3 regions of the Enterobacter sp. 186315 genome follow, and region 2 is predicted to be linked to each of the others. Evidence: predicted binding sites of a transcription regulator. Region 2 holds the regulator's gene; each other region holds the start of a gene.

Region 1 (7,977 bases), on a different contig from region 2:
TACGCCTTACCGGGCCTGTCTGTAGGCCGGGCAAGCGCAGCCGCCACCCGGCAATTCAGCGCCGCTATGCCTGACGCAGGTTCTGCGCCGCCTTCACCATGTTCGCCAGCGCCGCGCGGGTTTCCGGCCAGCCGCGCGTCTTAAGGCCGCAGTCCGGGTTTACCCACAGGCGCTCCGCCGGAATACGCTGAGCCGCTTTCTTTAATAACGCTTCAATCCATTTCACATCCGGCACGTTCGGGGAGTGAATGTCATACACCCCCGGCCCGATTTCGTTTGGGTAGTGGAACTCTTCAAACGCCTCCAGCAGCTCCATGTCCGAACGCGAGGTTTCAATGGTGATCACGTCGGCGTCCAGCGCGGCGATAGAATCCATGATGTCGTTAAATTCGCAGTAACACATGTGGGTGTGGATCTGGGTGTCGTCCTTCGCTACCGCCGCGTTAAGGCGGAATGCCTCCACGCCCCACTGTAAATACGCATCCCAGTCGCTCCGACGCAGCGGCAGGCCTTCGCGCAGCGCCGGTTCGTCAATCTGGATAATGCCGATGCCTGCGGCTTCGAGATCTGCCACTTCGTCACGCAGCGCCAGCGCAATCTGCTTCGCAATGGTTTCACGGCTGACGTCCTCGCGCGGGAAGGACCAGCAGAGAATGGTCACCGGGCCGGTCAACATGCCTTTCACCGGCTTGTCGGTCAGGGACTGGGCATACTTCGCCCACTCCACGGTGATCGCTTCCGGGCGGCTGATGTCCCCGATTACCACCGGCGGCTTGACGCAGCGGGAGCCGTAGCTCTGCACCCAGCCGTTCTGGGTGAAGACGAAACCGTCCAGATGTTCGCCGAAATATTCCACCATGTCGTTACGCTCGGCTTCGCCGTGGACCAGCACGTCCAGACCCAAACGCTCCTGCTCAACAATCGCCTGCTTGATGTGTTCCGCGATGCCGGTCCGGTAGTTGCCCGCATCGAGGTTGCCCTTTTTGAAGTCCAGACGAAGGCCGCGAATTTCCGTGGTCTGCGGGAACGAGCCGATGGTGGTGGTTGGCCACGCGGGCAGGTTGAAGCGGGTGCGCTGCGCTTCCGCGCGGACTTCATAAGGGTTCTGACGCTGGCTGTCCTGAGCGGTGATGGCCGCCAGGCGTTTTTCCACCGCCGGATTATGCACGCGGGCCGAGTGACGACGCGCCTGAATCGGTGCGCTCCAGTCGGCAATGGCCGCCGTGTCGCCGCTGTTCAGGGCATCGCGCAGCAGCGCAAGCTCTTCACATTTTTGCAGCGCGAAGGCAAACCAGCTCTTCACCTCGGCATCCAGACGGGTTTCGACGCTCAGGTCGATAGGGCTGTGCAGCAGGGAGCACGAGGAGGCCACCCACAGCTCACGTTTGCCGACGATATCCTTTATTTGTGCATATTTCTCAGTGAGATCGGCGCGCCAGACGTTACGCCCGTTAACCAGCCCCGCAGAGAGCAGCCAGTCGATCGGCAGGCGCTTGTGCAGCTGGGCTACGTCATCGCTGCCGTGCACCAAATCCACATGCAGCCCCTGGACCGGCAGCGCGATGATAGTGTCGAGGTTAGGCGCTACGCCTTCAAAGTAGGTGGTCAGCAGCAGCTTCACCTGGCCTGAAAGCGCGTCGTAGGCCGGTTTGAAGGCGTCGAGCCATTCCTGCGGCAGCTCCAGCACCAGCGCCGGTTCATCGATTTGTACCCACTGAATACCGCGTTTCGCGAGCTCCACCAGCACCTGTTTGTAGACCGGCAGGATGTCGTTCAGCAGGCTCAGGCGGTCGAACTGCTCGCCCTTCACTTTGCCGAGCCACAGATAGGTAACGGGGCCGAGCAGAACAGGTTTAACGTTATGGCCCAGCGCCAGCGCTTCGTCCACTTCCTCAAGCAGCTGCGTCCAGGTCAGTTTGAACTGCTGGCCTTTCACAAACTCTGGCACCATGTAGTGGTAGTTGGTGTTAAACCACTTGGTCATTTCCGCCGCTGCCGCCGGTTCCCCGGTCGGTGCGCGGCCGCGCCCCAGGCGGAACAGGGTGTCGATATCCACCGATCCATCTTTGTTCTGATGACGAGCCGGCACGTTGCCAAGCAGCAGGCTGGTGGTCAGAACATGGTCGTACCAGGCGAAATCGCCCACCGGCAGCAGGTCAATGCCCGCCTGCTTTTGCTGATCCCAGTGGCGCGCACGCAGCTCGCGGCCCACCGCCAGCAGTTCGTCACGGGTGGTATTGCCCGCCCAGTAGCTCTCTTGTGCTTTTTTCAGTTCGCGACGAAGGCCGACGCGTGGGAAACCGAGGGTGTGGCTGCGAATCGTCATGGTGTGTCCCCTGTGAATTTTTAGGATTTAGCCGTCCAGATGTTTACACTTCCATAATGTGTAGGTACTGTATATTCCTCAAGCGCAAAATGCTCATGGCGAAGTGAAGGACTTTCATGATCGAGATTAAACACCTGAAAACGCTCCAGGCGTTGCGGAACTGCGGCTCTCTCGCGGCGGCGGCGGCCACGCTGCACCAGACCCAGTCTGCCCTTTCTCACCAGTTCAGCGATCTGGAACAACGCCTTGGCTTTCGTCTGTTCGTGCGTAAGAGTCAGCCGCTGCGCTTTACGCCGCAGGGCGAAATTTTGTTGCAGCTGGCGAATCAGGTGCTGCCGCAGATTGCGAGCGCGTTGCAGTCGTGCAATGAGCCGCAGCAGACCAAACTGCGCATCGCCATTGAGTGCCATAGCTGTATTCAGTGGTTGACCCCGGCGCTTGAGAACTTCCGCCAGAAGTGGCCGCAGGTGGAGATGGACTTTACCTCCGGCGTGACCTTTGACCCGCAGCCCTCGCTGCAACAGGGCGAGCTGGATCTGGTGTTGACGTCCGACATTCTGCCGCGCAGCGGCTTGCACTATTCACCGATGTTTGATTTTGAGGTGCGCCTGGTGCTGGCACCGGATCACCCGCTGGCGGCGAAAACGCGCGTCACGCCGGAAGATCTGGCGTCCGAAACCCTGCTGATTTACCCGGTCCAACGCAGTCGGCTGGATATCTGGCGTCACTTCCTGCAACCCGCAGGCATTAGTCCACAGCTGAAAAGCGTGGATAACACCCTGCTGCTGATCCAGATGGTTGCCGCCCGGATGGGCATCGCGGCGCTGCCGCACTGGGTGGTGGAGAGTTTTGAACGCCAGGGTCTGGTGGTGACCAAAACCCTGGGTGAAGGACTGTGGAGCCGACTGTACGCCGCCGTGCGCGACGGCGAGCAGCGTCAGCCGGTAACTGAAGCGTTTATTCGCTCAGCGCGGAATCACGCCTGCGACCATCTTCCGTTTGTGCGGAGCGCGGAGCGACCCAACGGCGATGTACCCACAGCGAAGCCAGGATCACCGTTCCCCCAATAATGAAGCTCGGCCAGTGCGGCTGCTCCTGCCAGATGGCGAGGTTGACCAGCAGCCCGGCGGGCACGTGCACGTTGTTCATGATCCCCAGCGTACCGGCGTCTACCTGCGTAGCGCCGTAGTTCCACATGAAGTACCCCAGCCCTGACGCCACCACGCCCAGCCAGACCAGAACGCCCCACTGCACCGACGTGGTCGGCAGCTTTTGCGGATTACCGAGCATAAACCACGCCGCCACCGCAACGATCGCCGCCCCCATATAGAACCAGGCAAAGGCGTTGTGCTGCGGCATCGGGCGGGTCTCCATCAGGCGCTTGTAGCCCACCATGCCAATGGCAAAACTGATGTTTGCCAGCTGCACGAACATCAGGCCCGTCCAGAAGTGATCGCTCACTTTGTCGTAGCGAATAATCGCCGCGCCAAGCACGGCCAGCGCGGCGCTCAACAGATATCCCCAGCGCAAGCGACGCCTGCTGAGCAGATCGTAAATCAGGGTGATGTAGAGCGGCGTGAGCACCGTAAAGAGCAGGAATTCCGATACGGACAGGTAAACGTAGGCCCGGAAGCTGAACAGATACATGATGCCAAGCTGCATGGCGCCCACCAGCATGTAAAGCAGGAGGGTTTTAAGCGTCTGCCCGCGCGTGCGCAGGAACGGCAGGAACACCAGCGCCGCCAGCCCCACGCGCATCAGCACCGAGAAATAGCTGTCGACCGAACCGGCAAGGTATTCGCCAATCAGGCTAAAGGAGAAGGCCCACAGGATGGTGGTGATAATGAGTAGCGCCACAATGCTTGTCTCTCAGAAAGAAGGACAGGCATTGTAGCGAACTCTTTGGTTGACAACTGGACGTTAAACAACCAAATGAAGATTATTCAAGGAACAGTTTACGCAGGTATTTCGGCACGGCGTTATCGGCGTTGGTGCCGATCACTTCCAGCTCCGGGTGCAGATCTTTCAGGCGCTGGTGCGCGTTTTCCATGATGCAACCTTTGCCCGCCATGGAGAGCATCTCGGCGTCGTTCATGCCGTCGCCAAACGCGATGCAGTCTTTCAGCTCAAAGCCCAGGCGCTGGGCCACGGCTTCCAGCGCGTGTCCTTTGGAAACGCCGCCCGCCATCACTTCCAGACAGGTCAGCGTGGAGAAGCTGACGTTGACGCGATCGCCCCAGCGGGCGTTGATCGCCTGCTCCAGCGGCAGCAGCGCTTCATGGCTTTCGCAGGTGAAGAACACTTTGCTGATGCCTTCAGGATCCAGCAGGCCCGGCTCGTACAGGGAGTAGTTAAAGACCGCCTCTTTGAAGAAACGCATCTCGTCCGGGCGATGACGGTTCATAAACCACTCATCGTCGCGGTAAACGTTGGTGATGATGTCCGGACTGTTATGCACCACCCCGAAGAGATCGCTGGCGATATCGCGATCCAGGTTATGGGTAAAGATCAGGTTGCCGTCGGTGTCGTGTACGCGCGCACCGTTGGAGGTGATCATATAGGCTTTGATGTCCAGGTTATCGCGGATCTGCCCCACGTCCACGTGGTGGCGGCCGGTGGCAAACACGAAGTTCACGCCACGGGCGGTCAGGAGTTTCAGGGTTTCTTTCGCGTAAGGCGATAGGGTGTGATCGGGAGAAAGCAGCGTGCCATCTAAGTCAGACGCAACAACCTGGTACATAGGGAAATTTAACCTCAATAAAAAAATCAGTTATGCCGGTCGAAAAACTCGACGATGGCGTTGAGCGCGACTGAGCGCATGGCGTCCTTTTCAAAAAGGATCTCATGGTACGCGCCTTTTATGACCAGCGGTTTACCCCCTTCGCAGGGGTGACCCGCGGCGGCGCGCAGTTCACAAAAGCGGTCGTGCATACGGTTATCCACCACATGCTCCTCTTCCGCCTGAATCAAGAGCATTGGCGTGTCGTCATCGGCAGCGCCGGCAAGAACCTGCTCTCCGGCAAGAATGCCCTCCCGCACCCAGTGCCAGGTGGGGCCACCCACGCGCAGGCGGGGTTCATCGGCATAAAAACGCAGGTTACGACGATAACGCTGTCCGCTGTGGGTCAACACGTTGATGGCGAAAGGCAATGCCCGCCAGCGCCCGGTTCCGATGGCATAGTTTTCACGAATGCGCTGATGGCCCTCAGCCCAGTCGAGTAAATGGCGTACCATCCAGTCGGGTAAACGTATCACGATGCCGTACATCGGCGCGGTAAGCGCAATGGCATCACACTGGTGCTCATAGCGCTGCAAAAAGAGCGTTGAAATGGCGCCGCCCATCGAATGCGCGAGGATATAACGCTTGCGCCACGGGCCGGGCTGAACTTCCTGCTGCCAGAATGCGGCCAAATCCTCAACGTAATCGCTGAACTGCTCAACGTGCCCGCGATGCGTATCCGCCAGCATTCGCCCGGAAAGCCCCTGGCCGCGATGGTCGATAATCAACACATCAAAGCCAAGATGAAACAGATCGTAGGCCAGCTCCGCATATTTCACGTAGCTTTCAATACGGCCTGGGCACACGACGATGACGCGATCGTTTTTCTCATCGCGAAAACGGACAAAGCGCACCGGAATATCACCGACGCCAATAAACTCATCTTCCTCACGCTGACGCCAGAAATCGGTCAGCGGGCCCATAGAGAAAGCGGCAAAAGCGTTTTCTCGTGTTTCCCAATCCTTTTTCTGTTGAAACATCGGGTTTCCACCCCCGTAAGCCAAGGAATATCGTTTTTTCGCTACTGGTCACAAAATGCCGTAACAATAGCGTATTGTGGCATAAAAACAGACGATCAGGGAGTTTCAAATGACCTTCGAATGGTGGTTCGCGTACCTGCTGACATCCATTATCCTCAGCCTTTCACCTGGCTCTGGCGCCATCAATACCATGACGACCTCTATCAATCACGGCTATCGCGGCGCGGCGGCGTCCATTGCCGGTTTGCAGGCCGGGTTAGGCATCCACATCGTGCTGGTGGGGGTTGGCCTGGGAACGTTGTTCTCGCGCTCGGTGCTGGCGTTTGAGGTGCTGAAATGGGCCGGTGCAGCCTACCTGATCTGGCTGGGCATTCAGCAGTGGCGCGCGGCGGGCTCGATCAATCTTAATACGCTGGCGCAAACCCAATCGCGCGGCCATTTGTTCAAGCGGGCGGTGTTCGTCAACCTGACGAATCCAAAAAGCATCGTCTTTCTCGCCGCCCTGTTCCCGCAGTTTATCGTGCCGCATCAGCCACAGGTGATGCAGTACGTGGTTCTCGGAGCGACCACCATTATCGTCGATATTATTGTGATGATTGGTTATGCGACGCTCGCACAGCGGATTGCGGCGTGGATCAAAGGGCCTAAACAGATGAAGGCCCTGAATAAAGTGTTCGGTTCGCTGTTTATGCTGGTTGGCGCGCTGCTTGCGTCAGCGCGTCATGCTTAGCGCGAAATGATCAGATGAATACCAAAGCCGGTGAACAACGCGCCGGCAAAGCCGTCAATCCACTTCGCGATGCGCTGATAGCCGCGGCGCATCGCCGGTAGGGCAAACAGGCTCGCCACGATGGTGAACCAGGCGAAGGTTTCCACCACGATCAGCAGGAAAATTCCCCAGCGCGCGCCTGCGCCGACGCTATCGCCGACAAACAGCGAGAAGACGGAGCCGAAGTAAATAATGGCTTTCGGGTTTGCGAGATTGGTCAGCAGCCCTTTAACAAAGCTTTTGCCGCCGGTCGCCAGCTCTATTTTTGGCTCTTCTGCTTTCTTCTCTTCTTTTTTCAGCGCCCCGCGCAGCATCTGGTAGCCCATCCAGCACAGGTACAGACCGCCGCCGACCATAATGATGTTATGCAGCCAGGCCATTTTCGCGAGGATCAGGTTCAGGCCAAGCAGCGCGACTGCCGCCCACACCATGACGCCCATAGTGATGCCCAGAACGCCCATCATCGCCTCTTTGCGGGAGCGGCTGACGGCGGTTTGCGACACGAAGAAAAAGTCAGGGCCAGGGCTCATCAGCGCAACGATATGCACCAACGCCACTGTAAGAAATAGCATTAACATAATTAACTCGCGGGGGAATAATGTAGTGAGTCATCATCCTGGCACTTTTTTGACCGGCTGACTACTCCTCATCTTCGCCGTCGACGTGAGAGCGAATAAGTGCCATAAACTCTTTCCCGAAACGCTCCAGCTTGCGCGTGCCGACGCCGTTAACGCTGAGCATTTCGCCGGCGCTGAGCGGTGTCTGCTCGGCCATTTCAATCAGCGTTGCGTCGTTAAACACCACATAAGGCGGGATGTTCTCTTCGTCGGCGATGGCCTTACGCAGCTTGCGCAGTTTGGCGAACAGCTTACGGTCGTAGTTGCCGCCGTAGGATTTTTGCATCACGCGCGGTTTGAGTGCCACCACGCGCGGCACGGCGAGCTTAAGCTCAACATCGCCGCGCAGCACCGGGCGCGCGGCTTCGGTCAGCTGTAGCGCGGAGTGCTGGGCAATATTTTGCGTGGCAAAGCCGAGGTGAATAAGCTGTCGGATAATACTGACCCAGTGCTCATGACTCTGGTCTTTACCGATGCCGTAGACGGGCAGCTTGTCGTGGCCCATG
Region 2 (7,977 bases):
GAAAATGGGCTTTGCGCTGCGCCATAACGTGATTGAAGCACACGGGCTATGTTCTGCGTGTGTAGAAGTGGAATCCTGCAATCATCACGATGAGTGCCAGCACGATCACTCTATTCTGGTGAAGAAAAAACCGCGCTAGAAAAGACAAAGGCGGCTCAAGGCCGCCTTCAGAGGGACGTAAACTGCTAAGGGTTACCAGCGGTAATCGTTGCGGGTTTCCCAGTCTTTAACTTCAGTTTCAGCCTGGTCCTTCTCGTAACCGTAACGCTCCTGGATTTTACCTACCAGCTGGTCACGTTTACCTTCAATGACGGTCATGTCGTCATCGGTGAGTTTACCCCACTGTTCTTTCGCTTTACCTTTGAATTGCTTCCAGTTGCCGCCGATTTCGTCTTTATTCATAATCGTGTCCTCGTGTTAAGCGTGAATTCATAACGTCCGTGACGTACATTTCTGCTGGACGTGATAATTATTGTAGTTAAGGATTCGGCGGTCAGTTTCATATTCAGAATCTTTAACCATCACGCTCTGTCGTGAGGGGAAGCAAACCAGGTGTTGTTGCGCCAGTGACGGTGCCAGATATACGCCAGCGACAGGCCGCGCAGGGAGAGGAAGACCGCCAGCGCCAGCCACAGGCCGTGGTTGCCCAGATACGGCACCGTCAGCAGCGTAAGGCCAAAGCCTGCCGCCGCCACCGCCATGCTGTTACGCATCTCCGCGCCGCGCGTTGCGCCAATAAACATCCCGTCCAGCAGATAACACCAGACGCCCACCACCGGTAATATCACCTGCCAGAGAATGTAGTGGCTTGCCAGCTCCCGCAGCGCAGGCAGAGAGGTGAGCAGCGCAATAATATGCTCGCCCAGACAGGCGTAGATCAGCGCAAACGCCAGCGCCACCAGCCCCGACTGACGGCAGGCAGCGCGCCAGACCTCGCGCAGCTGACCGCTTTCACGCGCGCCGTAGGCCTGCCCGGAGTGGGCTTCCACGGCATACGCAAAGCCGTCGAGCGCATAGGCGGTGAAGGTCAGCAGCGTCATCAGCACCGCGTTAACCGCGACGATTTCCGGGCCAAGACGTGCGCCAAACACCGTCAGCGCGCCAAAGCAGAGTTGCAGCAGCAGCGAGCGCAGCATGATGTCGCGATTCAGCGCCAGCAGCCGGCGGATATTCCCGCGCCAGGCGGTTTTCAGCATCCCAAGAGAGATGCCGCGCATGTGCAGCACGCGCCAGACCATCCACAAGCCGATTATCAGCGTGCCGTATTCCGCAATGGCCGTTGCCAGCGCCGCGCCCTGAACGTTCATGTGCAGCCCAATCACCAGCCAGAGATCGAGCACAATGTTCAGGACGTTGCCCACCACCAGCAGGATAACCGGGGCGCGCGCATACTGAACGCCGAGCAGCCAGCCGAGCAGCACTAAGTTTGCCAGGGAGGCCGGAGCGCTGAGCCAGCGGATTTCAAGGAAGCGCCGGGCCTGCTCCAGCACCGCTTCGCTGCCCCCCACGATGTGTAAGGCCAGATCGATAAGCGGCGTGCGTAAAAGCACAATGAGCACGCCAGCGCCCAGGGCCAGGATCAGCGGCTGTACCAGCGCCCGCGCCAGACGCAGCGGATCTTTCGCGCCGTACGCCTGGGCCGTCAAGCCCGTGGTGCTCATGCGCAAAAAGAGCAGCAGCATAAAGAGGAAGCTGGTTGCCGTGGCGCCAATGGCGACGCCGCCCAGATAGACGGGGGAATCGAGATGGCCAATTACGGCGGTATCAACCAGCCCCAGCAGCGGGACGGTGATATTGGAGAAAATCATCGGCAACGCAAGACGCCACAGCGCCTTATCAGAAGCGGTCAGCAATGACATGAGAACATACCGGGGCAGAAAAATGAGTCAGGCTGCGGGAGTGCCGCAGCCTGTCAGGAAGAGATTACAGCCATTCGCCGTTGCGGATCACGCCGACGGCCAGCCCTTCAATGGAGAAATTGTGCTCGCGCAAATCCACCACGATAGGGGAAAAATCGTTGTTCTCAGGCAGCAGCTGCACGGTGTTGCCCTGCTTTTTCAGACGCTTAACGGTCACTTCATCATCAATACGTGCGACCACAACCTGACCGTTGCGCACATCCTGAGTTTTGTGAACCGCCAGCAGATCGCCGTCGAGAATACCGATGTCTTTCATGGACATCCCGCTAACGCGCAGCAGGAAATCCGCGCTCGGTTTGAACATGCCAGGATCAACCTGGTAGTGACCTTCAATGTGCTGCTGTGCGAGCAGAGGTTCACCTGCTGCAACGCGGCCTACCAGTGGAATACCGGTTTCTTCTTCCACCAGCAGACGAATACCACGAGACGCGCCGGAAACAATCTCCAGTACGCCTTTACGTGCCAGTGCTTTAAGGTGCTCTTCGGCAGCATTTGGAGAACGGAACCCCAGACGCTGCGCGATTTCCGCACGCGTAGGTGGCATACCCGTCTGGCCGATGTGATCCCGGATGAGATCAAACACCTCTTGCTGCCTGGTCGTTAACGCTTTCATTCCGCCCCCTGGGTGTATATACAGTTATGCTGTGAGTATATACAGTCAAAGGCGAATTTGGAATCAAAAACTGCACAAAAAACCAGGCAGTTAGTGATTCCTGAAGGCTTATCGAAAATGTGACCAGAGAAGCGTGCCCCAGGTGATTAATGCGGTAATAATCGACAACAGAACTGCGGCAGACCCCATATCTTTCGCACGACCGGACAGCTCATGAAAATCGGAGCCAATACGATCGACCACGGCCTCTATAGCGCTATTGATAATTTCCACTATCATCACCAAAAGTACCGAACCGATGAGAAGTACGCGGGTTATTGCGTCAACATCAAGGAAACAGGCGATAATCACCGCGACAATGGCGGCAACGGCTTCCTGGCGAAAAGCAGCTTCATTAATCCACGCGGCGCGGAAACCTTTCCATGAATAGCCGGCAGCTTTGATGATTCGAGTTAACCCAGTGGTATTATTGGCCATTAAAAGAACCTTTTAGTGAAAATAGCGTCAGTAATTAGGGTTGCAGCGCGTTTTGCTGCCGCCTTAAGTATGACGGGTAACAACAGAAATTTTGCGCGCATTCTGTTATCCTTGCGCCGCATTTGCATTATTAACCAGAGGCTTTACATCGTTTATGTCCGGCTGGCCACGAATTTACTACAAATTACTTAATTTACCATTAAGCGTCCTGGTAAAAAGCAAGTCTATCCCGGCGGAACCTGCGCTGGAATTAGGGCTGGATACCTCTCGCCCTATTATGTACGTTTTGCCTTATAACTCGAAGGCAGACCTGCTGACGCTCCGCGCCCAATGTCTGGCGCACGACCTCCCTGACCCGCTTGAGCCGCTCGAAATCGACGGCACTCTGCTGCCGCGCTACGTGTTCATTCACGGCGGGCCGCGCGTGTTTACCTATTACACGCCGAAAGAAGAGTCCATCAAACTGTTCCACGACTACCTCGACCTGCACCGCAGCAATCCACAGCTGGATGTGCAGATGGTGCCGGTATCGGTGATGTTTGGCCGCCGTCCGGGCCGCGAAAAAGGCGAAGAGAATCCGCCGCTGCGTATGCTTAACGGTATTCAGAAGTTTTTTGCGGTCTCCTGGCTGGGACGCGACAGCTTTGTGCGTTTCTCCCCTTCCGTTTCGCTGCGCCGCATGGCGGACGAACACGGTACGGACAAAATCATTGCGCAAAAACTGGCGCGCGTTGCGCGTATGCACTTCGCCCGCCAGCGTCTGGCTGCCGTCGGGCCGCGCCTGCCTGCGCGCCAGGATCTCTTTAACAAGCTGCTGGCCTCGAAAGCCATTGCCCGCGCCGTCGAAGACGAAGCGCGCAGCAAGAAAATTTCTCACGAGAAAGCGCAGCAGAACGCCATCGCGCTGATGGAAGAGATCGCCGCGAATTTCTCTTACGAGATGATCCGCCTCTCCGACCGTATTCTGGGCTTTACGTGGAACCGCCTTTATCAGGGGATCAACGTTCACAACGCCGAGCGCGTTCGCCAGCTGGCGCACGACGGACATGAAATTGTCTATGTGCCGTGTCACCGCAGCCACATGGACTACCTGCTGCTCTCCTACGTGCTGTATCACCAGGGTCTTGTCCCGCCGCATATCGCCGCTGGGATTAACCTGAACTTCTGGCCAGCAGGGCCGATTTTCCGCCGTCTGGGCGCGTTCTTTATTCGACGCACCTTTAAAGGCAACAAGCTCTATTCCACCGTCTTCCGCGAGTATCTGGGCGAGCTGTTCAGCCGTGGCTATTCCGTTGAGTATTTCGTGGAGGGTGGCCGTTCCCGCACCGGTCGTCTGCTCGATCCGAAGACCGGCACGCTGTCGATGACCATTCAGGCGATGCTGCGCGGCGGCACCCGTCCGATTACGCTGGTGCCGATTTACATCGGTTACGAACACGTGATGGAAGTGGGTACCTACGCCAAAGAGCTGCGCGGGGCGACCAAAGAGAAAGAGAGTCTGCCGCAGATGCTGCGCGGGCTGAGCAAGCTGCGCAACCTCGGTGAGGGCTACGTGAACTTTGGCGAGCCGATGCCGCTGATGACCTACCTGAACCACCATGTACCAGAGTGGCGCGAGTCTATCGATCCTATCGAAGCGGTGCGTCCTGCCTGGCTGACGCCAACGGTAAACGGTATCGCCGCCGAGCTGATGGTGCGTATCAACAACGCGGGTGCGGCCAACGCCATGAACCTGTGCTGTACCGCGCTGCTGGCCTCGCGTCAGCGTTCGCTGACCCGCGAGCAGCTCACCGAACAGCTCGACTGCTATCTCGACATCATGCGCAACGTGCCGTACTCGGTGGATTCAACCGTGCCGACCAGCACCGCGAACGAGCTGATCGAACATGCGTTGCAGATGAACAAGTTCGAGGTCGAGAAAGACACCATCGGGGACATCATCATTCTGCCGCGCGAGCAGGCGGTGCTGATGACCTACTACCGAAACAACATCACGCATATGCTGATGTTGCCATCGCTGATGGCGGCCATCATTACCCAGCATCGCCGTATTTCACGTCAGGAGCTGCTGCGCCATGTCGACGCGCTGTACCCGATGCTGAAAGCGGAGCTGTTCCTGCGCTGGAGTAAAGACGAGCTGGCGGCAGAGCTGGATAAACTCACCGCAGAGCTGCAACGTCAGGGGCTGATTACGGTCACCGGTGACGAGCTGCACATTAACCCGTCACGCTCCCGCACCCTGCAACTGCTGGCGGCTGGCGCGCGTGAAACGCTGCAACGTTACGCCATTACCTTCTGGCTGCTGAGCGCGAACCCGTCCATCAACCGCGGTACGCTGGAAAAAGAGAGCCGGACGCTGGCACAGCGCCTGTCCGTTCTGCACGGCATTAACGCGCCGGAGTTCTTCGACAAAGCGGTATTCAGCTCGTTAGTGCTGACGCTGCGTGATGAAGGGTTTATCAGCGATACCGGCGACGCTGAGCCGGAAGAAACGATGAAGGTTTACCAGATGCTGGCTGACCTGATTACGTCTGACGTGCGCTTGACGATTGAGAGTGCGACGCAGGACGAGTGATGTCATCAGCAGCCTGATGCCCTCACCCCGGCCCTCTCCCACAGGGAGAGGGAGAAAACAAAACGGCAGCCATCCGGCTGCCGTTCTTTTATGAGAAGTAGCTCATCGCTAGCCCTAAAAACAGCACCAGGCCAACGTAGTTATTGTTCAGAAACGCTTTAAAGCAGGCTTCGCGCTCGCGCTTCGCAATCAGCTTCTGCTGATACGCAAACAGCAGACCCGCTACCAGCACCGACCAGTAGAACGCCCAGTTCAGCCCGTTCAGGCGACCAATCGCCACCATCAGCGCCAGCACCGCCACCTGCAAAATACCGATGATCAGCCTGTCGTGACGACCAAACAGGATAGCGGTTGATTTGATGCCAATCTTCAGGTCATCGTCCCGATCGACCATTGCGTACTGCGTGTCGTACGCCACCGCCCAGAGGATATTGGCGAGGAACATCAGCCAGCAGCTCAGCGGCACCGTTTCGCTCACCGCCGCAAACGCCATCGGGATCGACCAGCCAAAGGCCGCCCCCAGCACCACCTGCGGCAGATGGGTGTAACGCTTCATAAACGGATAGACCCACGCCAGCGCCAGCGCGGCGACGGACAGCAGGATGGTCATGGTATTCAGCGTTAACACCAGCAGGAACGAGAGCACCACCAGCACCACAAACAGCGTGCGGGCCTCTTTCTCTGTGACCTGGCCGCTCGGCAGCGGACGGTTAGCCGTGCGCTTAACGTGGCCGTCAAACTTACGGTCGGCGTAGTCGTTAACCACGCATCCCGCCGCGCGCATCAGCCAGACGCCCGCAACAAACACCGCGAGGATCCACAGCGGCGGCAGGCCGGGCGTCGCGACCCACAGCGCCCATAAGGTTGGCCACAGCAGCAGCAACGCGCCGATGGGTTTATCCGTTCGCATTAAGCGGTGATAGGCCAGCAGCTTGTCCTGCGTCAGGCTCCACTCCATTTTTTTCTTCCTCTTAGTACAACGGCGATGCCGGTAAGAAAAGCTCCGTCAGCATTAACGGTTTACCGCTCAGGCGAAGGCGGGAACGTCGCCCCCACAGGTCGGCATCGCGACCAATCTCAATAAAATCACGCGTCAGTTCAGACGAGGTAAAAAGATAGCGCCCCAGCGGGGTTTTACCCAGTTTTTGTAGCGCAAGCTCAGGACCGGATAGCGTGGATTCGGGCACGACTGTACGCCCGGCCAGCCACGGCTCGCCGTCGGCACAGAGCAGGATTTCACGCAGCCAGTAGCGTTCTTCCAGCGGCAGCAGCGGCAGTTCGCTGGCGATCGCCTCAGCGGTGACAAACCCTTCCTGAATCAGCGTCACGGTGACCGTTTTGCCCTGTTGCTCAAAACGTTTTGTCATGGAATCTTCCAGCAGCAGCCAGTCGAGCTGCTCCGGGTCAAGCGCGGGTATGTGGTCAAAATAGCGCAGCGCACGCAGTTGCGTTAGCGCGGGGTGTGACATGCCAGACTCTCCGATACATAACGTAAAGGCATTGTATCGCAGAAAAGCGGATTGAGGGCGGGCAAACGCTATTTAGCGATCACATTCGCAACAATGGCGCAACAGCGCGGGCGACGCCAAAAAAAGTGCGCCCACTCAGGCGCACTAAAACGAACAAATCAGCACTGTGGGGGACGGCTGTCACCCCTTGCCTTTTACACTGCTGATAAAGGTGGAACGGGCAGTGGTGGAACCTAAACGCTCGGCTTCATCAAGCAGCTTGAGGGCTTTGTCGACATCACCGCTCTTCACGGCCTGCTTAATGGCGTTATTGAAGTAGGTTTCGGTGTCATTCAGCACCGGCTCGGATTTTTTCGCAGGGGCCGGGGCGGTGGCTGGTGCGGCGGCAACAGGCGCAGCATAAACAGGTGACGCGGTATTACCCACGGTAACCGGACCCGGGCCTGAAGAGCCAAACAGTGGGCCAACCAGTACGCTGGAGGCGCTGTTAGTGGAAACTTTCAGCTTAATCAGACCATCGGTAGTGTGGCGGGCAAGCGGATCCGGAATATCCGGTACGGAGTTGCCGGTGCCTTTCGCGTAGGCTTTCGCCGGGTCAACCAGCTTTGTGGTCTGCTGCAAATCTTTTTCTGTGGTGAATACCAGCACGTAAATTTTCTGCTGGCCTAACGCTGGGGTCAGACGCATTACGCCTTGCAGACGATCGGCGCTCATCACGCCCGGTTCCTGATAGCTAAAATAGTCGCTCGGGAAGAAGGCCGATGGCGTCATGTTCTGATCGAGGATCAGCACGTTAGGCGCGAAGACGCTGGTTTGTTTGTTCACTTCACTGGTCAGGGTGAGAGTCAGCTCGCCAATATTCGCGGGCACGCTGTAGGCGGCAACCGGGCCGGTGATACCCGCAACGTTCAGCTGTTGACCACC
Region 3 (7,977 bases), on a different contig from region 2:
GCTGGCGGTGACGGAGGGGGTGTTCAGCATGGACGGCGACAGCGCGCCGCTCGCGCAACTCCAGGCCACGGCTGCGCAGAAAAACGCGTGGCTGCTGGTGGACGATGCCCATGGTATCGGCGTGGTCGGTGACGAGGGGCGCGGCAGCGCCTGGCAGCAGGGCGTAAAGCCCGAACTGCTGGTCGTCACCTTCGGCAAAGGATTTGGCGTCAGCGGGGCGGCGGTGCTGTGCAGCAAATCGGTCGCCGATTACCTGCTGCAATTCGCGCGACACCTGATTTACAGCACCAGTATGCCTCCGGCGCAGGCCGTGGCGTTGTCCGCCTCGCTGGCGGTCATTCGCAGTGACGACGGGGCGCAGCGCCGCGCTCGGTTAGCCGAGCGCATCGGGCGTTTCCGTCAGGGGCTGAGCGCGCTGCCGTTTCAGACCACCGATTCGCAGAGCGCGATCCAGCCGGTTATCGTCGGTGATAACGCCCGGGCGCTGCGTCTGGCGCAGGCGTTACGCGAGCGGGGCATGTGGGTTACGGCGATCCGTCCACCCACGGTGCCGCCGGGCACGGCGCGTCTGCGCCTGACGCTCACGGCGGCTCACGAAACAGACGATATTGATACGCTGCTGGAGGCGCTGCATGTCGCCAGTCAATAAACGCGCCGTCGCCGCCGCTTTCGGCCGCGCCGCGCAGCGGTATTCACAGCACGATGCGCTGCAACGTCAGAGCGCCAGCGGCCTGCGGGCGACCCTCGGCGAAGGCCATTTTCAGCAGGTGCTGGACGCGGGATGCGGGCCGGGCGGCAACAGCCGCGACTGGCGCGAGGCCGGAAGCTGCGTGACGGCGCTCGATCTCTCGCCGCAGATGCTGGACGAGGCGCGCCAGCAGCAGGCGGCGGATCGCTATCTGGTGGCGGATATCGAGGCCATACCGCTGGCGGACGCGCAGTTTGATCTGGTCTGGAGCCATCTTGCGGTGCAGTGGTGCAGCAGCCTGCCGCAGGCGTTAGGCGAGCTGTACCGCGTCACGCGCCCCGGCGGGAAGGTTGCTTTTACCACGCTGCTGGAAAGCTCCCTGCCGGAGCTAAATCAGGCGTGGCAGGCGGTAGACGCCCGGGCGCACGCCAACCGTTTTCTCTCGCAGGAGGCGGTGCTTCAGGCGCTGCGCGGCTGGCGTTATCGCTACAGGGTGCAGACCATCACCCTTGCCTTTAACGACGCGCTCAGCGCCATGCGATCGCTTAAGGGCATCGGCGCCACGCATCTGCATTCCGGGCGCGACAACAAGCCGCTGACGCGCGGCGAGTTGCAGCGTCTGGAGATGGCCTGGCCGCAGCAGGAGGGGGCGTTCACGCTCTCTTATCAACTTTTTCATGGGATTATCGAACGTGACTGAACGTTATTTTGTGACCGGCACGGATACCGAAGTAGGTAAAACCGTCGCCAGCGCCGCGCTGCTTCAGGCGGCGAATCTGAAGGGATACCGCACCGCAGGCTACAAGCCCGTTGCCTCCGGCAGCGAGATGACGCCCGACGGGCTGCGCAATACCGACGCCCTGGCGCTACAGCGTCACAGTAGCCTGGCGCTGAGCTACGACGAGGTTAACCCCTATACCTTCGCCGAGCCGACCTCGCCGCATATCGTCAGCGCGGACGAAGGGCGCGATATCGATTTTGCCGTGCTGTCCGGCGGCCTGCGCGCGCTGGAGCAGCAGGCCGAATGGGTGCTGGTGGAGGGGGCGGGCGGCTGGTTTACGCCGCTTTCAGAAAGCCACACCTTCGCCGACTGGGTGCAGGCGGAGCAGCTTCCGGTCATTCTGGTGGTGGGCGTTAAGCTCGGCTGCATCAACCACGCGATGCTCACCGCGCAGGCAATTCGGCAGGCCGGACTGCGGCTGGCGGGCTGGGTGGCGAACGACGTTACGCCGCCCGGCAGGCGTCATCAGGAGTATCTGGCAACGCTTAAACGCCTGCTCCCCGCGCCGTTCCTCGGTGAAATTCCGTGGCTTGCGGGCGGGGCAGAAAACGCCGACACCGGGCGGTATCTCGATCTCAGCGCCTTGCCTCACGCGTCATCCAGTGGGCTATAAGCTCATCGTTAAGCTCGTTAACGTGGCCCTGCGCCACGTTACGCCCGCGATAAAGCAGACAGAAGCGGTCAGCCACCCGGCGAATAAACGACAGCTGCTGCTCTGCCAGTAACACCGTCATCCCCAGCTCCTGACTCAGCCGCACCAGCAGCTGCCCTAACTTCTGGGCGAAACTCGGTTCCGCGCCGTGCATCGGCTCATCCAGAATCAACACGCGTGGGCGATTCACCAGCGCATTGGCGAGCGCCAGCTGGTACTGCACATCAGGCGTCAGCCCATTAGCACGCTGCTGGCGCAGGGGATAAAGCTGCGGGAAAAGGTCAAAGATGTCGCCTGTGGCACCGGCGTCGCGCTGCCCCGTTGCCCGCAGGGCGATATGCAGATTCTCTTCGATTGTCAGCTGCGAGAATATCCGCCTGTCCTGCGGCACGTAACCAATGCCGGGGATACGGGGCAGTTCCGGCGGCTGGTGCAGCAGGTCGCAGGGCGGTGCGCCCGCCTCGTGCCAGATGATGGTGCCGCTGTCGACGGGCACATTGCCGACGATGCAGTTCATCAGGGTGGTTTTCCCCATCCCCGGCAGGCCAATCACCCCGGTACACTGGCCTTGCGGAAAATCTAAATCCACGTTCCATAACGTATGTTGGCTTCCGTAGAACTGGTTCACTGCACGCAGACTCAACATCTTTCTCTCCTTAAAAATCGTTGTGGGCAAGGCTCGTTTCAGATACTGCAAAAGACCTGCCAGAAACACGAAGTTGATTAAAAAAGCCCCTTTTTTAGGAATGCGCCTCGGGTTCAGGTGAGCGGTCGGAGAGAGTTGCACAGCGGCAGTGCTGACGGTGTCGGGTGGTGGTGCAACGGTAAAAATAGGCGAAATGTGATTAAGATCTCACCAAATGTTATCTGTGGTTCAACTGATTACCATCAAAAAAGAGCTATAAAAATTTTTTGTTAACCCGCCGCTGGGAAAAACCGGGAATCGCCCGAGTGGCGGTCCATACGGGCTGGAAGCAGTTATCCACTATTCCTGTGGATAACCATGTGTATGAGAGTTAGAAAACACGCGAAAAGCGAGAGAATACGCGGGTTACGCCTGAATTGGTGCGAAACGCGGCTTTAGGAAATATCTGTTAAAAATTAACTGGTTAAATAAAAGCAATTAGCGTAATGAAAGTGTCACCTGTTCCCGGGAATCTGACTTTACATCCCTTGACAAATGTTAAAAAAGAAAAAGTTCTGGGGATAACCGGGTCAGGGCAGCGTTTTATCTTGTCACAGTTCAAATTTTATCCCCGATCCCGCTAATCATTCGAACGCTACTCCATAAAGCCTGACATGCTACTGGTTTTTCATCCAGTATTAATTACTGGCAATCCTGGCAACTGCGAGTAAAATTACAGACCTGCCGCTAATAACGTCATCAGGTCATCGCCCATGAGTAAACCGTTTAAACTAAATTCTGCTTTCCGTCCGTCGGGCGACCAGCCTGAGGCGATTCGTCGTCTGAAAGAGGGGCTGGAAGACGGTCTTGCACATCAGACCCTGCTGGGTGTGACCGGCTCCGGTAAAACCTTTACCGTGGCAAACGTCATTGCGGATCTGCAACGCCCTACGATGGTGCTGGCACCCAACAAAACCCTCGCCGCGCAGCTGTACGGCGAGATGAAAGAGTTCTTCCCGGACAACGCGGTGGAGTATTTCGTCTCCTACTACGATTACTACCAGCCGGAAGCCTACGTCCCGAGCTCCGACACCTTTATCGAAAAAGATGCGTCGGTGAACGAACACATTGAGCAGATGCGACTGTCGGCCACCAAAGCGCTGCTGGAGCGGCGCGACGTGGTTGTGGTGGCGTCGGTGTCGGCTATTTACGGTCTGGGCGATCCGGATCTCTATCTGAAGATGATGCTGCACCTGACGCAGGGGATGATCATCGATCAGCGCGCCATTCTGCGCCGTCTTGCCGAGCTGCAATACACCCGTAACGATCAGGCGTTCCAGCGCGGGACCTTCCGCGTGCGCGGCGAAGTGATCGACATCTTCCCGGCGGAATCAGACGATATGGCGCTGCGCGTGGAGCTGTTTGACGAAGAGGTTGAGCGCCTGTCGCTGTTTGACCCGCTCACCGGCCACGTTGAATCGACCATTCAGCGCTTCACCGTCTATCCGAAAACCCACTACGTAACGCCGCGCGAGCGCATCGTGCAGGCGATGGAAGAGATCAAAGTCGAGCTGGCCGACCGGCGTAAGGTGCTGCTGGCGAATAACAAGCTGCTTGAAGAGCAGCGCATCAGCCAGCGTACCCAGTTTGACCTGGAGATGATGAACGAGCTGGGCTACTGCTCGGGCGTGGAAAACTACTCCCGCTACCTGTCCGGCCGCGGGCCGGGCGAGGCGCCCCCAACGCTGTTTGACTACCTTCCGGCAGACGGCCTGCTGGTGGTGGACGAATCCCACGTCACCATTCCGCAGATCGGCGGGATGTACCGCGGCGACCGCGCCCGTAAAGAGACGCTGGTGGAGTATGGCTTCCGCCTGCCGTCGGCGCTCGATAACCGTCCGCTGAAGTTTGAAGAGTTTGAAGCGCTGGCCCCGCAGACCATCTACGTATCGGCCACGCCGGGCAACTACGAGCTGGAAAAATCCGGTGACGAAGTGGTGGATCAGGTGGTGCGTCCGACGGGCTTGCTCGACCCGATTATCGAAGTGCGTCCGGTGGCGACGCAGGTCGACGATCTGCTGTCGGAGATCCGCGCCCGCTCCGCCATCAACGAGCGCGTGCTAGTGACGACGCTGACCAAGCGCATGGCCGAAGATTTGACCGAATACCTGGAAGAGCACGGCGAGAAGGTGCGTTACCTGCACTCCGATATCGACACCGTCGAGCGCATGGAGATCATCCGCGATTTGCGCCTGGGCGAGTTTGACGTGCTGGTGGGTATCAACCTCCTGCGAGAAGGTCTGGACATGCCTGAGGTGTCGCTGGTGGCGATTCTGGACGCCGATAAAGAGGGCTTCCTGCGCTCCGAGCGATCGCTTATCCAGACCATCGGTCGCGCCGCGCGTAACGTCAACGGGAAGGCGATCCTCTACGGGGACAAAATCACCCCGTCAATGGCGAAAGCGATTGGCGAAACCGAGCGTCGCCGCGAGAAGCAGCAGGCCTACAATGAAGAGCACGGCATCACGCCGCAGGGTCTGAACAAGAAGGTGGTGGATATTCTGGCGCTGGGCCAGAACATTGCGAAGACCAAGTCGAAAGGGCGCGGCAAAGCGCGTGCCGTGGTGGAAGAAGATACCGTCGCGCTGACCCCGAAAGCGTTGCAGCAGAAGATCCACGAGCTGGAAGGGCAGATGATGCAGCACGCGCAAAACCTCGAATTCGAAGAGGCGGCGCAGATCCGCGACCAGCTGCATCAGTTACGGGATCTGTTTATTGCGGCGTCGTAGGTTTTTTCTCCCTCTCCCTATGGGAGAGGGTTGGGGTGAGGGCATCAGGCCGCACAAAACGACCTTATCCCAGCGCCTGAATCGCCTTCTCCAGCGCCTCGCGCAGCAGGTGGCGGTCATGGCGGTATTTGATGTCGCTGGCCTCCAGCGGCTCCTGTACCACCATCCGATCGCCAATACCGGACACATCCACGTTCGGCCCTACAACCACGCCGTCAATAATTTTTTTGCCGACGTACTGCTCCATCATATTGAGCTTATCCGCCAGCGACAGGTTCGCCGCCGCCGGGCTGAGTTCGCGCCCCAGATTGCCGATATAGACCATCGGAGCAGGGGTTCGGCGCAGCGCCTGCGCCAGCTCTTTTACCAGCAGGCCGGGCATCAGGCTGGTATAAAAACTGCCGGGGCCAATCAAAATCACATCCGCTTCGCTGATGGCGTCGATCGCTTCCCGCGTGGCCGGCACGCTCGGGTAAATCATCAGCTCTTTCGGCGGGAGCGTCAGCTGGTCGATATTTACCTCGCCGTAAACTTCATGCCCTTCCGTATCAATGGCCATCAGGTCAACCGGATGTTCTGACATCGGGATCAGGAACGCGTCCACTTTCAGCAGGTTTCGTATTAAATTGATCGCCTCTAACGGCCGCACGCTCAGGTGATCGAGCGCCTTTAGCATCAGATTTCCGAGGTTATGCCCGGAAAGTTCGCCGTTACCGCCAAAACGATACTCAAACATCGCCGAAGCGACGCTTGGTTCCGTAATTAACTGGTTCAGACAGTTGCGCATATCACCCCACGCGATGCCCCCTTCCGAACGACGAATACGCCCGGTAGAGCCGCCGTTATCGGTGGTGGTGACGATCCCGGTTAGCCTGGAACCGAGCGAAGAGAGCGAAGACATCACCCGTCCCAGGCCGTGACCGCCGCCAATGGCTACAACCCGGTCGAGATCCGCAAAAGTGCGATTGCGCATACCTATTCCTTATCACGATTTATCTGCGTCACAGTACCCTAACTACCCCTAAAAGACGATGCCTCACCCGGTCCAAAATGACGTATATCAATGCGAAAGACCCATTTTTGCGTATTCTGTAGCGAAAATGCACGAACAGGTCGTTATGTAGTTAATTATATAGCGAAACCGAGAATGGCGAAGTGGGGATTTCCGCGCTACTATCGCCATAACCACGTTTTCAATTTTGAAAACATACACTCTAGCCTTTGTGCCTGTGTCGAAAGATATGGCGCTCTGGCCGTGGCGGATTTGCCACCAGGGTACAGAAAGAAATGACTGTGCCTCCCGTATCTGGAAAGGTGTACATGGCTTCACAACTCACTGATGCATTCGCGCGTAAGTTTTTCTACCTGCGTCTGTCGATTACCGATGTGTGCAATTTCCGTTGCACCTACTGTCTGCCCGATGGCTATAAACCCGGCAGCACTACCAATAACGGCTTCCTCTCCGTGGATGAAGTGCGCCGCGTCACGCGTGCGTTCTCAGAACTCGGCACCGAAAAAGTCCGTCTGACCGGGGGCGAACCCTCTCTGCGTCGCGACTTCCCCGACATCATTGCCGCCGTGCGTGAAAACGACCGTATCCGTCAGATAGCGGTCACCACTAATGGATACCGCATGGCGCGCGACGTGGCGAACTGGCGCGACGCGGGGCTGACGGCGATTAACGTCAGCGTCGATAGCCTCGACGCCCGTCAGTTCCACGCCATCACCGGCCAGGACAAGTTCCGCCAGGTGATGGACGGCATCGACGCCGCGTTTACCGCCGGGTTTGACAAGGTGAAAGTCAATACGGTGCTGATGCGCGATGTGAATCATCATCAGCTGGACACCTTCCTGGCGTGGATAAAACCGCGCCGCATTCAACTGCGTTTTATTGAGCTGATGGAAACGGGCGAGGGCAGCGACCTGTTCCGCCGCCATCATATCTCCGGCATGGTGCTGCGCGACGAGCTGCTTAAACGCGGCTGGATCCACCAGATCCGCCAGCGCAGCGACGGCCCGGCACAGGTCTTTTGTCACCCGGATTACGAAGGGGAAATCGGGCTGATCATGCCCTACGAGAAAGACTTCTGCGCCAGCTGTAACCGCCTGCGCGTGTCGTCCGTCGGCAAGCTGCATTTGTGCCTTTTTGGCGACGGCGGCGTGGATCTGCGTGATTTGCTGGCAGACGATGCTCAACAGGACGCGCTTGAGGCGCGGATTTCCGAGGCGCTGACGCACAAAAAGCAGACCCACTTCCTGCATCAGGGCAACACCGGAATTACTCAGAACCTGTCCTACATTGGCGGGTAATCAGTCTTAAGAAGGAACCAGAAGATGAGTCAGGTAAGCGCCGAGTTTATCCCAACCCGTATTGCCATTCTTACCGTGTCCGACCGCCGTGGTGAAGAGGATGATACCTCCGGCCACTGGCTGCGCGACGCG

The links. Region 2 encodes LexA, which represses DNA repair genes until DNA is damaged. Its sites were predicted from a motif close to TNCTGTATGTACATACAGNA; they were not measured.
Region 1: the regulator LexA is predicted to act here: its motif matches at 2,392-2,411, upstream of metR (HTH-type transcriptional regulator MetR).
Region 3: the regulator LexA is predicted to act here: its motif matches at 3,425-3,444, upstream of uvrB (excinuclease ABC subunit UvrB).

The regions. Positions count from the first base shown of each region.
Region 1 is NZ_JBPTTK010000018.1:19,698-27,674, forward strand. Features, by position in the region: gene metE (5-methyltetrahydropteroyltriglutamate--homocysteine S-methyltransferase) at 65-2,326, opposite strand; gene metR (HTH-type transcriptional regulator MetR) at 2,443-3,396, shown strand; gene ACSVHP_RS17660 (carboxylate/amino acid/amine transporter) at 3,284-4,183, opposite strand; gene yigL (sugar/pyridoxal phosphate phosphatase YigL) at 4,266-5,066, opposite strand; gene pldB (lysophospholipase L2) at 5,093-6,085, opposite strand; gene rhtB (homoserine/homoserine lactone efflux protein) at 6,195-6,815, shown strand; gene rhtC (threonine export protein RhtC) at 6,812-7,432, opposite strand; gene recQ (ATP-dependent DNA helicase RecQ) at 7,494-7,977, opposite strand, start outside.
Region 2 is NZ_JBPTTK010000014.1:31,641-39,617, reverse strand. Features, by position in the region: gene zur (zinc uptake transcriptional repressor Zur) at 1-139, shown strand, start outside; gene ACSVHP_RS15810 (CsbD family protein) at 193-402, opposite strand; gene dinF (MATE family efflux transporter DinF) at 522-1,859, opposite strand; gene lexA (transcriptional repressor LexA) at 1,924-2,532, opposite strand; gene ACSVHP_RS15795 (diacylglycerol kinase) at 2,641-3,009, opposite strand; gene plsB (glycerol-3-phosphate 1-O-acyltransferase PlsB) at 3,164-5,584, shown strand; gene ubiA (4-hydroxybenzoate octaprenyltransferase) at 5,673-6,542, opposite strand; gene ubiC (chorismate lyase) at 6,556-7,053, opposite strand; gene malM (maltose operon protein MalM) at 7,234-7,977, opposite strand, start outside.
Region 3 is NZ_JBPTTK010000023.1:28,943-36,919, forward strand. Features, by position in the region: gene bioF (8-amino-7-oxononanoate synthase) at 1-649, shown strand, start outside; gene bioC (malonyl-ACP O-methyltransferase BioC) at 633-1,388, shown strand; gene bioD (dethiobiotin synthase) at 1,381-2,082, shown strand; gene ACSVHP_RS19610 (ABC transporter ATP-binding protein) at 2,045-2,767, opposite strand; gene uvrB (excinuclease ABC subunit UvrB) at 3,520-5,535, shown strand; gene yvcK (uridine diphosphate-N-acetylglucosamine-binding protein YvcK) at 5,600-6,508, opposite strand; molybdenum cofactor riboswitch at 6,734-6,868, shown strand; gene moaA (GTP 3',8-cyclase MoaA) at 6,856-7,845, shown strand; gene moaB (molybdenum cofactor biosynthesis protein B) at 7,870-7,977, shown strand, end outside.